Regions from separate parts of the Streptomyces sp. NBC_01460 genome, predicted to be linked through region 3. Evidence: riboswitches for the same ligand, from Rfam matches in the RefSeq annotation. Region 3 holds a riboswitch; each other region holds the start of a gene.

Region 1 (4,510 bases), 1.1 Mb from region 3:
GGCCGCTGACCGCCCGTCAGCGGCAGGGGTCAGAGCGGCAGCAGGTCGGGGCGCTTGGCCTCGACGTGGTCCCCGGAGGACTCCCCGCGCAGTCGCCGCCCGATCCACGGGACGAGGTACTCGCGCGCCCACTGGATGTCGTCACGGCGCACCTCGAACGTCCCGCGGTGCACCTGCGGAGGCCACACCTGGTCCGGGTCGGCCGGCGCGTCGAGGCCGAGGACCTGGGCGGCGCGCAGCGCGACCCGGGTGTGCCCCTCGGCCGAGAGGTGCAGCCTGTCGCTGTCCCACGCCCGCCGGTCCTGCACGGACCGCAGGGACCACAGGTCCAGCACCGGGCAGTCGTAGCGGTCGGCGATGGACCGGACGTGCGCGGTGAACATGGCGATCTTGCCCCGCAGGTGCTTGAGCACGGGGATGCCGCGGGTGTCGAACCCGGTGGTGACCATGACGGTTCCGACCGCCTGGGTCAGCTCGGCGACCGCACGCTCGAAGCGTTCCGCCACGTCGTCCGGGTCGGAACCGGGGCGGAGGATGTCGTTGCCGCCCGCGCAGAAGCTGACCAGGTCGGGTGCCAGCTCCTTCGCCCGGGGGACCTGTTCCTCGACTATCTGGTCGAGGAGGCGTCCGCGTACGGCGAGATTGGCGTACCGGAAATTCCCGTGCGGGTCGTCCGCGGGGCCGACCGTCGCACCGAGGACGGGGAGCTGGTCCGCGAGGAGGACCGCGAGCCGGTCCGCCCAGCCGACGAGCGTCCCGCCGGGGCCGGGGTCTCCGACACCCTCGGTGAAGCTGTCGCCAATCGCTGCGTACGACCCGATGATGCCTCGTTGTCTGTTTCTCGAATCGTCTGCCACAAGCGCTTATCCTGCACCTTCGAATGTGACCTACGCGACCGTAATAAGGGGTTGACGGGTGGTGAGAAAGACCACCCGGTCAGTTTTTGGTAAAGCAGGAATAAGGAGAGGGGCGGTGCGCCGTGGCGCACCGCCCCTCTCCTCGAAGCGATCGAACCGGGTGATGTGTCCCGGACGGAGTCTCAGATGGAGACGCCGTGCGAACGCAGGTAGGCGATCGGGTCGACGTCCGAGCCGTAGCTCGGGCCGGTCCGGACCTCGAAGTGGAGGTGCGGGCCGGTGGAGTTGCCGGTGGAGCCGGAGAGGCCGATCTGCTGGCCGCCGGTCACGGTCTGGCCGGCCGAGACCTCGAGCGAGGACAGGTGGGCGTACTGGGAGTACATGCCGTCGCTGTGCTGGATGACGACCTCGTTGCCGTACGAGCCGCTCCATCCGGCGGAGACCACGGTCCCCTGGCCGATGGATCGGACGCTGGTGCCGGAGGCGGCCTGGAAGTCCGAACCGGTGTGGTAGCCGCTGGACCAGCTGGCGCCTGAGGCGCGGTACTGGGTGGTGACCACGGCGTTCTCGACCGGGGTGGCCCAGCCCGATCCGGTGCTCTCCGACGCGGCGGAGTCGGCGGTCTTCGCGGCCGTCTCCTCGACCGGAGCGGCGGCCTTCTCCGCGGGAGCGGCGGCCTTCGGCGCGGCCTTGGAGGGCGCGGCCTGGGCTGCCTTCTCCGCGGAGCCGGACGCCTTGGCGCCGAGGGTGAGCTTCATGCCCGGGCGGATCAGGCTCGGGTTCTCGCCGACGACGTCACGGTTGTCCTGGTACAGCTTCTGCCAGCCGCCCTTGACCTTCTTGTCGGCCGCGATCTTCGCCAGGTAGTCGCCGGAGACCACGGAGTAGGTCTTCGCCGAGCTCTTGGCCGACGCGGGCGCGCTGTGGGCGGCGGCGGACTTGGCGGCCGGGGCGGCCTGCTCGGCGGCATGGGCGCCGGTGGCGCCGATCAGCGGGAGGGCGAGGACGGCGCCACCGGTCCCGGCGGCAAGGACGCCTCGGGAGATCGGGCCGGTCTTCGTACGACGGTGCTTGCCTTTTGCGGGCATGGGGGAATTCCTCTCCGGCGCCTGCGAGGTGAGCTGTCGGGTTCGGGCTGGAGATGCCCGGCCACGTGGTGCGCGACTTGACCCCAAGCCGTACCGGATCCCTCCGGCCGGCGGCCTACCTGGTTCCCCCGCTCCTGCCACACGTGAGTCGGTGCGGATTCCGGGCGGCGGCAGGATTAGGCGTTCCGTCCGGATTGACCGTGACCGTAAGCGAGCCGGGACGCCGCGAACAAGCCCCGCATTGCGGACCGGAATCGGCGCTTCAATTCCGGTGCGGAATTCCCGTCACACTCCGTGGATCCGGGATCTTGGCTTTCCGCACGGCGTCCGGAATACCTGTCGCGATCTCCGCCACGCACCGTCACGGATATGATCCCGCTCACCCACCTCACCCCATCTCCCGCACAAGCGGGGCATGTTCCGCTAAATACGCCAATACGGACATGTCATGGCCACCACCTACAGGGCGGACCGACACCTCTGCGACCGAGACGGTTGGCCGATGCAGCCATGTCGTATCGTCGCGAGCGTGCCCCCGTCGGCGAGCGGCGCCGACGCCCGACACCCCAGGAGCCCTTGTGACGCAGCTGCCAGAGGTCCCCCCGGCCGGCCCCGAGCCGACGGACGTCGACCTGACCGGTGTCCGCAACTTCCGCGACGTCGGCGGGCTTCCGACCATGGACGGCCGCACCGTGCGCTACGGGCGCCTCTACCGCAGCGGCCATCTCGCCCACGCCACGGAGGCCGACGCCACCTTCCTCTCCGGGCTCGGCCTGCACACGGTCTTCGACTTCCGCAACGCGGCCGACCACAAGCTCGACGGCCTCGACGTGGAGCTGCCGGGTGTCCGGAATGTCAGCATTCCTCTCTCCGACCCGGCCGACGGCGCGGAGTTCTGGCGGCTGGTGCGCGACGGGAACATCCAGCAGCTGCGCTCGATCCTGGCCGACGGCAAGGGGACGGACCGCATGGTCGCCTCGTACCGCTCGATCATCAAGGACCGCACCGCCGAACACAGCCGCGTGCTGCACGCCCTGGCGGAGGACAGCATGCCCGCGCTGATGCACTGTGCGGCCGGGAAGGACCGGGCCGGCCTCTCGGTCGCGGTCTCCCTGCTCGCGGTCGGCGTCGAGAAGGAGGCCATCGAGGCCGACTACCTCAAGTCGAACGACGCGCACCGCCGCTACAAGGTGAAGCGCAGCGACTCCTCGTCGGCGGGGATGTCCGACGAGGTGATGGAGCTGCTCAACCCCCTCTTCGGCGCCCACCCCGACTACCTCGGCGCCGCGTTCGCCGCCATCGAGGAGATCTGGGGCAGCACGGACCGCTACTTCCTCGAAGGCCTGAAGATCACCCCCGAGACCCGCGAGCGACTGCGTGAGCGGCTCGTCGAGGACGCGTGAGCACCGGGGTCAGCCCTTGCCGGCCACGGTGAAGAGAAGGAAGAGGAAGGCCGCGACCACGTGCCCGGCCACCAGGTAGGCGAGGAGCCGGATCACGACGCCGCGGGGCATCCGCCGCTCCTGGGTGTCCGCGCTCCTCGCCCTCCGGGGAGTCAGGGGGTCGTAGTGCTCCGAATCGGACATGACAGTCCTCTCTTCCGGCATCTGGGACCGGCGTGACGAACGGGACGGGACGTGCGGTGCGGGGTGCGTGAGCGGGATCAGAGCCGGTGGACCGTGCTGCCCAGGCACAGCTCGGCGGTGGGGCTCTGCAGCAGCGTGTGGACGAAGAGCAGGCGCGCCCCGCCGGCGTCGAGCGCTGCGATCCGGTGCGGGGTGAGCGAGTCGAAGTGCGCGCTGTCCCCCGGACCGAGGTCGTGGACGGTCTCGCCGAGCACGACCCGGAGCCGGCCGTCGAGGACGTACAGCCACTCCTCACCGGGGTGGACACGCACGAGGTCCCCCTCGGTGCCGTACGGGACGTGGACCCTCAGGGCCTGCATGGCGCGGCCCGGTCCACCGGCCTGCCGGTAGACCCAGCCGCCCGCTCCGGTGCCGCGCGGCGTGGCCTCGAGGCGACCGCCGCGGACGATCGCGTCACGTTCGGGCGGCATCTCCCCCAGGAGCTCGGAGACGGTCGTACCGTAGACACGGGCGAGGCCGAGCAGCATCGGCAGCGAAGGCTGTCTGCGGCCCGTTTCGAGCCGGGAGAGGTGGGCCGGCGAGAGGCCGGCCCGCCCGGCCGCCGCCTCCAGCGTGAGGCCGCGGTCGCGCCGCAGGTCGCGCAGGCGCGGTGCGACCCCGGGGAGCTCGTCGGCCACCCCTCCGTCAGGAGGATTCATACCTCCATTGGGCCAGGACCTTTCCTCTGAGGCAAATTTTTTGCCTCAGAGGCAAAGAAGCCCGGAGACGCTCAGCGGTTGGCGACGGCCTGTTTCACCAGGGTCCGGCCGAAGTCCCACATCAGACCACCCCCGCTGTGCGCGTCGTCCATGACGGCGGTGAACGCGGTCACGAAGCGGTCGACGTCCGGTTCCCCGATGACCAGCGGTGGAATCAGCTTGATCACCTCCAGGTGGTCTCCCGACACCTGGGTGAGGATCCGGTGCTTCTGCAGCAGCGG
Region 2 (4,510 bases), 1.8 Mb from region 3:
AGGGCGACCGTGGCGATCTCCGCGTCGTGCTCCTGGGCGATCCTGTCGAGCGCCGCGAGGACCGTGCGTCCGCGCTCGGTCTCCAGGTGCTTGCCCGCGCCTTCGGCCCGCGCGCTCTCGACGGAGGCTCCCGGCCGGTACTTGCCGGTGAGGAAGCCGGAGGCGAGCGCGAAGTACGGGACGGCGGCAAGACCGGCACCGGCCGCCGTGTCCTGGAGCGCGCCCTCGTAGGTGTCGCGCGAGACGAGGTTGTAGTGCGGCTGCAGTGCCACGTATCGGGCCAGGCCCTCGCGCTCGGAGAAGTCCAGGGAGGCCCGCAGCCGCGCGGGGCTGATGTTGGAGGCGGCGATCTCCCGCACCGTGCCGGCCTTCACCAGCTGGTCGAGGGCGGTGATGATCTCCTCGACGGGGACGCTCTCGTCGTCGAAGTGCGTGTAGTAGAGGTCGATGTGGTCGGTGCCGAGCCTGCGCAGGGACGCCTCGGCCGCCTCCTTGATCGTGGTGGGCGAGAGCCCCTTGTACGCCGGGTGGGCGCCGACCTTGGTGGCGATGACGACGTCGTCACGGCGGGAGCGGGCCCTGAGCCACTTCCCGATGAGGGTCTCCGACTCACCGCCCTCGTTGCCTGGGATCCAGGCGGAGTAGGAGTCGGCGGTGTCGAGGAAGTTGCCGCCCGCCGCCACATACGCGTCGAGGACGGCGAAGGTCGTGTCCTCGTCGGCCGTCCAGCCGAAGACGTTGCCGCCGAGGGCGAGGGGGAAGACCTGAAGGCCGGAGGAACCGAGCGGGCGCAGAGAAGTCATACCCGGGTACAACCAGCTGACGGAGGCACCTATTCCGATTCGCGGCCCGCACCCCGCGCGGCCCGGGTGGGCCCGGCGCCCCCGTGACAGGCGACGCCGGGCGGACCCGGGCAGACCGACGGCCCTGACGTCGGGGGGTCGTGCGTCAGGGCCGCCGGGGTTCCGGTGCGCCGAGGAGCGGCGCCGGGGATCAGATCGTGAGGCCCTTGCCGCGCAGCCAGCTCATCGGGTCCACACCCGAGCCGTCCGCGGTGTGGATCTCCAGGTGGAGGTGCGGGCCGGTCACGTTGCCGGTGGCGCCGACGCGGCCGATGGTCTCGCCGGTGGTGACCTTCTGTCCGGCGGTGACGTCCATCGAGGACTGGTGGCAGTACCAGACCTCCGTGCCGTCGTCGAGCTCAAGGACCGTGCGGTAGCCGTACGAACCGGACCAGCCCGCCGACTTCACCGTGCCGCTGTGCACGGCCTTGACCGGCGTGCCGGTGGGAGCCGCGAAGTCCAGTCCGGTGTGGTAGCCGGAGGACCACATCGAGCCGGACTGCCCGAAGGTCGAGGTGATCGTGTACGAGGAGGTCGGGACGGCGTAGCTGGCGGCGAGCTTGGCGAGGCGCTCGGCCTCGGCCTTCTTCTTCGCCGCTTCCTCCTCGGCCTTCTTCTCCGCGGCGGCCTCGGCCTCGGCGGCGCTCTGCTGCTTGGCGGCCTGGGTCGCGGCCGCTTCGGCCGCCGCCTGCTCCTGGGCGGCCCTGGCCTCGGCCTCGGCTCCCGCCGACTGCTGCTCGGCCTGCTGGAGGATGCGGGCGCGCAGGGCCTCGCCCGCGTCGGTGGTGCCCTGCTGGGCCTCGGCGGCGGTGATGCCGGCCGTGGTGAGCGGGGAGGACGCGGCGGCCGTCTCGTGCTCCGCGTCGGAGTCGCCGGACATGAAGGCACCGACGCCGGGAAGGGACTTGGCGTCGGGAAGGTTGTCCGCGATGGAATCGGGAAGAGAGATGGAGACCGGCGGCTTGCTCTGCGCGGTGGCCATGCCGCCCGCACCGACGGCCGCGATGACGCCGACGCCGAGGACGGTGGAGCTACGGGCGAGACCGCGCTGCTTGGCTACGCGATGACGGCCGCGTACGGGGCGGATGGACTCCTCGGTGGGGTTCCATTCCTCCCACGTCCTGTCCTCATCACCGAAGCCTCCGGTCCTGAAGGATGACGGGGCCTCGGGGGCAGGCTGATTGGACGCCACGTGGGCGCTCTCCTTTCCTTCCTTCTCGCCTACCGGGTTAGCTGACGGGTTCGGAGCAGGAAGGTCTCCTACGGGCCCCTTCGTCTCTCGCGAGACACAGGTGCCCGATTCACCCCATGTAGGTGGTTCCCCGGTTCCCTTGCGGAATTCGGCGCTGCGCACGGTGCCGTCTCTTGCGACGGCGGGTACAACCGCGCTGCGTTATCGAACGTTAATAGACACCCGGGTCCGATTCCAAGCTGTTCCCACAGATCGTTCACGCCTCCGGCCTGGACTTTCAGGGGTCAAACGGGCGCAAACGGGCGAGTTGAGCACCACTCATCCAGCCAGCAGTTTCTGATGGTGCGTCATATGTTATGCGGAGCGCGGTCCTTCGACTACCGAAAGTCGCGACCGGTCATTCACTGTCCCGCCCCACGATCTTCACCGTCGTCCGTCGCTCCTGCTGCCCGTGCGAAGGCCGGCCGACGGCGAGCAGCGCCATGTCGTCCGTCGACCGGCCACCGGTGTGCAGCCGTACGTCGTCGGTGAGCGCCGACAGCAGCTCCTCGGGCCCCGGGAAGAGCCGGCCGCGCAGCCGGGCCGCCGGGTCGTAGAAGACACCCTGCGCGTCGCGCGCCTCGGAGAGGCCGTCGGTGAACGCCAGGAAGGTCGCCCCGGCCGGCAGCGCCCACTCGTCCGACCGGTCGGGCCACACGTCCAGCCCCATCCCGAGCGGCAGGGCGGGCACGGTCGGGGCCAGCACGTCGAGCGCCCCGTCCGCGTGCAGCACCAGCGGCTCAGGATGGCCGCGGTTGACGACCCGCAGGGTGTCCGAACCGGCCGGGATCTCCGCGAGGACCGCGGTGACGAACCCCTCCATGGAGTCGAGCCCGCCCCGCCGCGAGCCCTCACGGGCCAGCGCCCGCTCCAGTCGCTGGACCACGCCCTCCAGCGACAGCTCCTGCTCGGCGGCCTCCCGGAACGCCCCGATCACCACGGCCACGGCCGCGACGGCGTCCAGCCCCTTGCCCCGCACGTCCCCGACCACCAGCCGGACCCCGAACGGCGTGTCCGCGACGGCGAAGAGGTCGCCGCCGACGAACTCGTCCGCCTGGGCCGCCTCGTACCGCGCCGCGATGTGCAGCCCGCCGATCCGGGCGTCCGGCACCGGGAGCACCGCACGCATCGCCGTCTCGGCGATGACCCTCGCCGAGGCGAGCTGCTCGTTGCCGCGGTGCACGACGCGGTTGATCACGAGGGACAGGGCCACGACGGTGATCAGCGTGAGCAGGTCGGTGACCGGCGTGACCCTGAGGAGCACGCCGTCCGAGAGCCGGATGGCGAGCACGACCAGGACCGCGGCGATCCCGATGCGGACGGTGCTGCTCAGCGAGAAGAACGGGGCGGCGACGAGCGCCGCGGCGGCGAAGAGCGGGACAGCGGTGACCTCGGGCGGCGTGGCGAGGTCGAAGGCCACCCCGGCACAGATCATCAGGGCGGGCAACGCACGCACGAACCGCTGGGAGCGGGCGCTCCCGGGAACGCCCCGTCGGCGTCCGTCCCGCTTCCCCACCTGTGCAACACCCCTGCCCGGTCCACCCACGGCTGCGGACGGTACCGCGCCCCACCCAGGCTGGCCGGAGCCGCGCCGAGCGGCGACTCGTCATCGGCCAAAGGGAGGAGCACGCCGGAGCCCCGTCCTCCGGAGGTCAGTCGGAGAGCCGGCGCTGCGCGTAGATCGTCAGTGCATCCCGTACGAAGACGGCGGTTCCGTCTCCGTGGCGATCGTAGTTCCTCCCGAAGCGGGGATCGGCGACGTACATCTCCCCGAGGCCGGTCACGTACGCGCGCGTGGGCTCCGTGGTCGCCGACAGCCACTCGCAGTGCCGCCGCGCGATGTCCTGCACCTGCTCGCTGTCCGCCGCCAGGCCGGCGGCCCTGGCCTCCCCGTAGTCCCGGGCGATGACCTCGTGCACGCCCTGGAAGCGGGCGCGCTCGTCCTCGGTCAGTCCGCGCCACCACCGGCCGCCGCGCTCGTACGCCTCCCTGCCCCAGCGCTCCGTGACCTCCTGCTCGTACTCCGTGTGATCGAAGCCGTCGAGCACGTCCTCCGCCATGAGTTCCTCCCCTTGTTCGGTCCGGTGGAGAGTGGTCCGCACCGAGGCGATCTGCCGGCCGATGCGCTCCCGCTCCTGCTCCAGCAGGCGCAGATGGGTCCGGAGCGCGGCGGAGGTGTCCCGCTGCCCTTCCAGCACGTCCTTGATCGCGGGCAGGGAGAGCCCCAGCTCCCGCAGCAGCAGGATGCGCTGGAGCCGGACCAGAGCCTCCTGGCCGTAATAGCGGTAACCGTTGGCACCCGTGCGGCTCGGTGCCAGGAGACCGACGTCTCCGTAGTGCCGGAGCGTGCGGCTCGTGGTGCCGGCGCGCCGGGCGATTTCCTGGATGGACCACTCCATGACGGAAACGCTAGATCTTTACGCGGCGTCAAGGTCAA
Region 3 (4,510 bases):
GTCCCACCCGGTCGACGTAGTCGTGATGGGTGAAGCGGTGCACGTCCCGGGCGGAGAGGCGCGGATACGGGGCGAAGAAGCGGTAGTACTTCGACTCGTCGGACACCTGCTCGTAGAAGCTGACCAGCCGCTCGGCATCGTCCGTGGTGATGGGCCTGATGCGCGCGGTGCCACCGTCGCGGAGCACCACGTCCGCCTCCCAGTGGTCGGGGTACGCGTGGTGCGGACTCTGCTCCGGAGTGGGCTCCATGGGCAAAGCCTACGGCGCCGCGCACCGGTCGCGGAGGGTTCGCGGCAGGGGCACGCTGAGGGGGCCGACGGGCGGTGGGCGCCCGGCGGCGACGCCGGGCACAGCAGTGCGCACCACATGAGAGACTGGTCTAGACAACCCATTGATACGTGAAGGGCAGAACCATGGCTGAGCGCCGCGTCAACGTCGGTTGGGCCGAGGGCCTGCACGCCCGCCCCGCTTCCATCTTCGTCCGTGCCGCCACGGCCTCCGGCGTCCCCGTGACGATCGCCAAGGCGGACGGCAACCCCGTGAACGCCGCCTCCATGCTCGCGGTGCTCGGCCTGGGCGCCCAGGGCGGCGAGGAGATCGTGCTCGCGTCCGAGGCGGACAACGCCGAGGCCGCCCTGGACCGTCTGGCGAAGCTGGTCGCCGAGGGGCTCGAGGAGCTTCCGGAGACCGTCTGATTCCGGCCATTCCGATCCGGATTTCTTTCTGCGGGAAAGCCGCGGCACCCCCGACCGGGAGCCGCGGCTTTTCTGTTTCCGGATCAGGTGCGGACACCGCTCCGGAAATCCTGAATCAGGGCAGCAAAAAGAAAGCCCTCCGGCAATTACCCCTCTTTGTATACGGCGCAATTGTTAATGGCGGACTCCCGCGATGTTTACGTGGTGTTGCGAAGTCCTCACCCGGGCGGAGGCCGCCGGGTGCCCCGGCCGGTCGGGGCGCCGCAGCCGGTGCGCCGCCGTGGCCCGCTCCGCGTGCTGGGTGGCGAGCGCCCTGGCCCGCTCGGCGTCGCGGCGCGCCACGGCGTCGACGAGAGCGCCGTGCTCGGCCCAGGAGTCCGCGGGGCGGACCGGCTGCTCGACGGCGTACATCCAGGCGATCTTGTGCCGGAGCTGGGTGAGCAGCGCGATGAGCGCCGGGCTGCCGGAGGCCTGTGCCAGCGTCTCGTGGAACCAGCCGCCCAGGGAGCGCAGATCCTCTCCCTCGCCCCTGCGGACCCGCTCCTGCCCCAGCCTGACCAGGCCTCGGAGCACCTTGAGGTGCGCCTCGGTGCGGCGCTGGGCCGCACGTGCGGCTCCCAGGGGCTCCAGGAGCATCCGGATCTCCAGAAGGTCCGCGGCCTCCTGTTCCGTGGGCTCGGCGACACAGGCGCCGGCGTGCCTGCGGGTGACGACGAACCCTTCGGACTCCAGGGTGCGCAGCGCCTCGCGTACGGGGACGCGGGAGACGCCGTAGCGACGCGCGAGCACCTCTTCGGTGAGGCGGCTGCCGCGCTCGAAGACACCGGAGACGATGTCGTCACGGATTGCCGTGCATACCGAATGCGCGGGAATGCGCATGTCCGAACCTCCGCCTTAATCCCCGCGAAACGCGGCTGATCGACGCCTGTCCTGCGACTCTATTGCAACCGGCGCGCATTTCCGATGGCGGGGCGGAATCCATGGATATCTTTTGGCCAGGGAGCTGTTCCGCGGAGGCGTCGGCGCACACACTTCCGGACGCACGACGAAGGCCCCGGCGGATGCCGGGGCCTTCGTCGGAGCGGTGTGGTGAGGTGTCGGATCAGACCTGGACGCCGTGGGCGCGGAGGTAGGCGACGGGGTCCATGTCCGAGCCGTACTCGGGGGTGGTCCGGGCCTCGAAGTGCAGGTGCGGCCCGGTGGAGTTGCCGGTCGAGCCGGAGATGCCGATCTGCTCGCCCGAGCCGACGCTCTGGCCGACGGAGACACCGATCGAGGAGAGGTGGCCGTACTGGGTGTACGTGCCGTCCTTCATCTTGAGCACGATGTTGTTGCCGTACGCGCCGCCCCAGCCGGCCTCGACGACCGTGCCGGCGCCGACCGCGACGACGGAGGTGCCGGACGCGGCCTGGAAGTCCACGCCGGAGTGGGTGCCGGAGGACCAGAGCGCGCCGCCGGACTGGTACCCCGTGGTCACGTGCGAGCCGGCGACCGGGAGGTGGAACGCGTTCAGCCGGGCGCGCTCGGCGGCGCGGGCTGCCCGCGCCTTCTCCTCACGGGCCTCCTTGGCACGGGCTTCGGCCTTGCGCTTCGCCTCGGCCTCGGCCTTCGCCTTGGCCTTCGCAGCTGCCTTCGCCTTGGCCACGACCTCGGCCTGGTGCGCCTGGGCCTCGGCCTGGGCGTCGATCTGGGCGGCGAGCGTGGTGTCGAGGGCGACGGCCTGCGTCAGACCGGTGGAGGACGGGGCGACGGCCTCGGAGTCCGCGGCGAGGGCGGGGGACGCGGTGGCGCCGATGACACCGGCGGTGGCCAGGGCCGCGATGCCGGCGACCTCGGCGCTCTTGCGCGTCAGGCGGCTCGGGGCACGGTGCTTCCCGGTGGCACGGATGAACGCCATGGAGGGGCTGGTCCTTTCCTTCCTTCTCGCCTACCGGGTTAGCTGACGGGTTCGGAGCAGGAAGGTCTCCTACGGGCCCCTGAGCCTCGTGCGAGGTGCAGGGATCCGATTCACCCCAGGGACTTCGTGGGTCCCCGGCTCCCCAGGCTCGCGCCGGACGGGGACTCGGCGATGACTGCCCGGCGCCACGGATGCGGCATTCGTCTGACGGACAGCCGGGCCGACGCTAGAGGGGGCCGCTTTCGCCCGCCAAACGGAACGGGTCTTTTGTCGCACATCCCACAGGATGAACATGTATTTTCCGCTTAAAACAGACAAAAGACAGAACCCCGGCGAGAGTGCCCCGCCGGGGTCCCTGATGTCCCGTCATGTCAGCCGGTGACGACCGACACCTCGCCGATGCCGAGCGCGCGTACGGGGTCCGCGATCTGTGCGGCGTCCCCGACCAGGACGGTGACCAGCCGGTCCACCGGGAACGCGTTGACGACGGCGGCGGTCGCCTCGACCGTGCCGGTCGCCGCCAGGCGCGCGTACAGCTGGGCCTGGTAGTCGTCCGGCAGGTGCTGCTCCACCTGGTCGGCCAGGGTGCCCGCGACCGAGGCCGCGGTCTCGTACTTCAGCGGGGCGACGCCCACGAGGTTCTGGACGGCCGTCTCACGCTCGGCGTCGGTGAGCCCTTCGGCCGCCAGGGTGCGCAGGACCTTCCAGAGGTCGTCGAGCGCGGGCCCGGTGGACTCCGTGTCGACGGAACCGCTGATGGCGAGCATGGCGGCCCCGGTCGCCCCGGAGGAGGAGCCGGGCGCCGTCGAGCGCAGCACCTGCCCGAAGGCCCGGACACCGTACGTGTAGCCCTTCTCCTCGCGCAGCACGCGGTCCAGCCGCGAGGTGAGCGTGCCCCCCAGGCAGTACGTGCCGAGGACCTGGGCGGGCCACACGCTGTCATGCCGGTCCGCGCCGATCCGGCCGATCAGCAGCTGAGTCTGGACGGCTCCGGGACGGTCCACGACGACCACACGGCCCGTGTCGTCCGCGGTGATCGGGGGCACCGGGCGGGCCTGGCCCGCATTGCCCGACCAGTCCCCGACGGTCTCGGCGAGCAGCGCGTCCAGGTCCACCTCGGTGAGGTCGCCGACGACGACCGCCGTCGCCGTGGACGGGCGGACGTGGGCGTCGTAGAAGGCGCGCACGGCCGCGGCGTCGATCCGCCGGACGGTCTCCTCGGTGCCCTGGCGCGGACGGGACATCCGGGCCGTGGCGGGGAAGAGCTCCTTGGACAGCTGCTTGGCGGCCCGGCGCGCGGGGTTGGCCTGCTCGTGCGGGATCTCGTCGAGGCGGTTGCCGACCAGGCGCTCGATCTCGCTCTCGGCGAAGGCCGGGGCCCGCAGGGCCTCGGCGACCAGCCCGAGCGCCTTGGACAGGCGGGAGACCGGGACCTCGAGGGAGACCCGGATCCCCGGGTGGTCCGCGTGGGCGTCCAGCGTGGCGCCGCAGCGCTCCAGCTCCGCGGCGAACTCCTCGGCGGAGCGCTTGTCCGTGCCCTCGGACAGGGCGCGCGACATGATCGTCGCCACTCCGTCCAGCCCCTCGGGCTCGGCGTCGAGCGGCGCGTCGAGGAAGATCTCCACGGCGACGACCTGCTGCCCGGGGCGGTGGCAGCGCAGTACGGTCAGCCCGTTGGGCAGGGCGCCGCGCTCGGGCGCGGGGAAGGCCCAGGGCCTGGCCTCGCCGGCGGTCGGCTGCGGGTGGTACTCCATCGCTACTCCAGTCACGGCGGCGTCGGTCACTTGTCGGCCCCCTCGTGCGCGTCGGTGCCGGCGGTCTCGTCGGCCTCGTCGGCCGGTTCGACCGGCTCGTAGACCAGGACGGCACGGTTGTCGGGGCGCAGGGCGGCCCGGGCGGCCTCCCTGACCTCCTCCG

The links. A riboswitch is a leader RNA that binds a small molecule or an ion and turns the genes downstream of it on or off. The one in region 3 is predicted to bind cyclic di-AMP.
Region 1: another riboswitch for cyclic di-AMP. It lies ahead of OG488_RS33085 (M23 family metallopeptidase); the one in region 3 lies ahead of OG488_RS28290 (M23 family metallopeptidase).
Region 2: another riboswitch for cyclic di-AMP. It lies ahead of OG488_RS20025 (M23 family metallopeptidase); the one in region 3 lies ahead of OG488_RS28290 (M23 family metallopeptidase).

Annotation. Positions count from the first base shown of each region.
Region 1 covers NZ_CP109473.1:7,343,445-7,347,954, reverse strand. Annotated here, with positions in the region: gene OG488_RS33095 (STM4011 family radical SAM protein) at 1-9, shown strand, start outside; gene OG488_RS33090 (SGNH/GDSL hydrolase family protein) at 30-857, opposite strand; gene OG488_RS33085 (M23 family metallopeptidase) at 1,040-1,945, opposite strand; cyclic di-AMP (ydaO/yuaA leader) riboswitch at 1,951-2,109, opposite strand; gene OG488_RS33080 (tyrosine-protein phosphatase) at 2,524-3,348, shown strand; gene OG488_RS33075 (DUF6126 family protein) at 3,358-3,531, opposite strand; gene OG488_RS33070 (helix-turn-helix domain-containing protein) at 3,609-4,229, opposite strand; gene OG488_RS33065 (aspartate aminotransferase family protein) at 4,301-4,510, opposite strand, start outside.
Region 2 covers NZ_CP109473.1:4,479,664-4,484,173, reverse strand. Annotated here, with positions in the region: gene OG488_RS20030 (aldo/keto reductase) at 1-803, opposite strand, end outside; gene OG488_RS20025 (M23 family metallopeptidase) at 994-2,034, opposite strand; cyclic di-AMP (ydaO/yuaA leader) riboswitch at 2,046-2,198, opposite strand; gene OG488_RS20020 (PP2C family protein-serine/threonine phosphatase) at 2,432-3,619, opposite strand; gene OG488_RS20015 (MerR family transcriptional regulator) at 3,726-4,472, opposite strand.
Region 3 covers NZ_CP109473.1:6,253,376-6,257,885, reverse strand. Annotated here, with positions in the region: gene OG488_RS28305 (bifunctional acetate--CoA ligase family protein/GNAT family N-acetyltransferase) at 1-250, opposite strand, end outside; gene OG488_RS28300 (HPr family phosphocarrier protein) at 415-696, shown strand; gene OG488_RS28295 (GntR family transcriptional regulator) at 871-1,575, opposite strand; gene OG488_RS28290 (M23 family metallopeptidase) at 1,799-2,593, opposite strand; cyclic di-AMP (ydaO/yuaA leader) riboswitch at 2,607-2,774, opposite strand; gene OG488_RS28285 (M16 family metallopeptidase) at 2,965-4,347, opposite strand; gene OG488_RS28280 (M16 family metallopeptidase) at 4,374-4,510, opposite strand, start outside.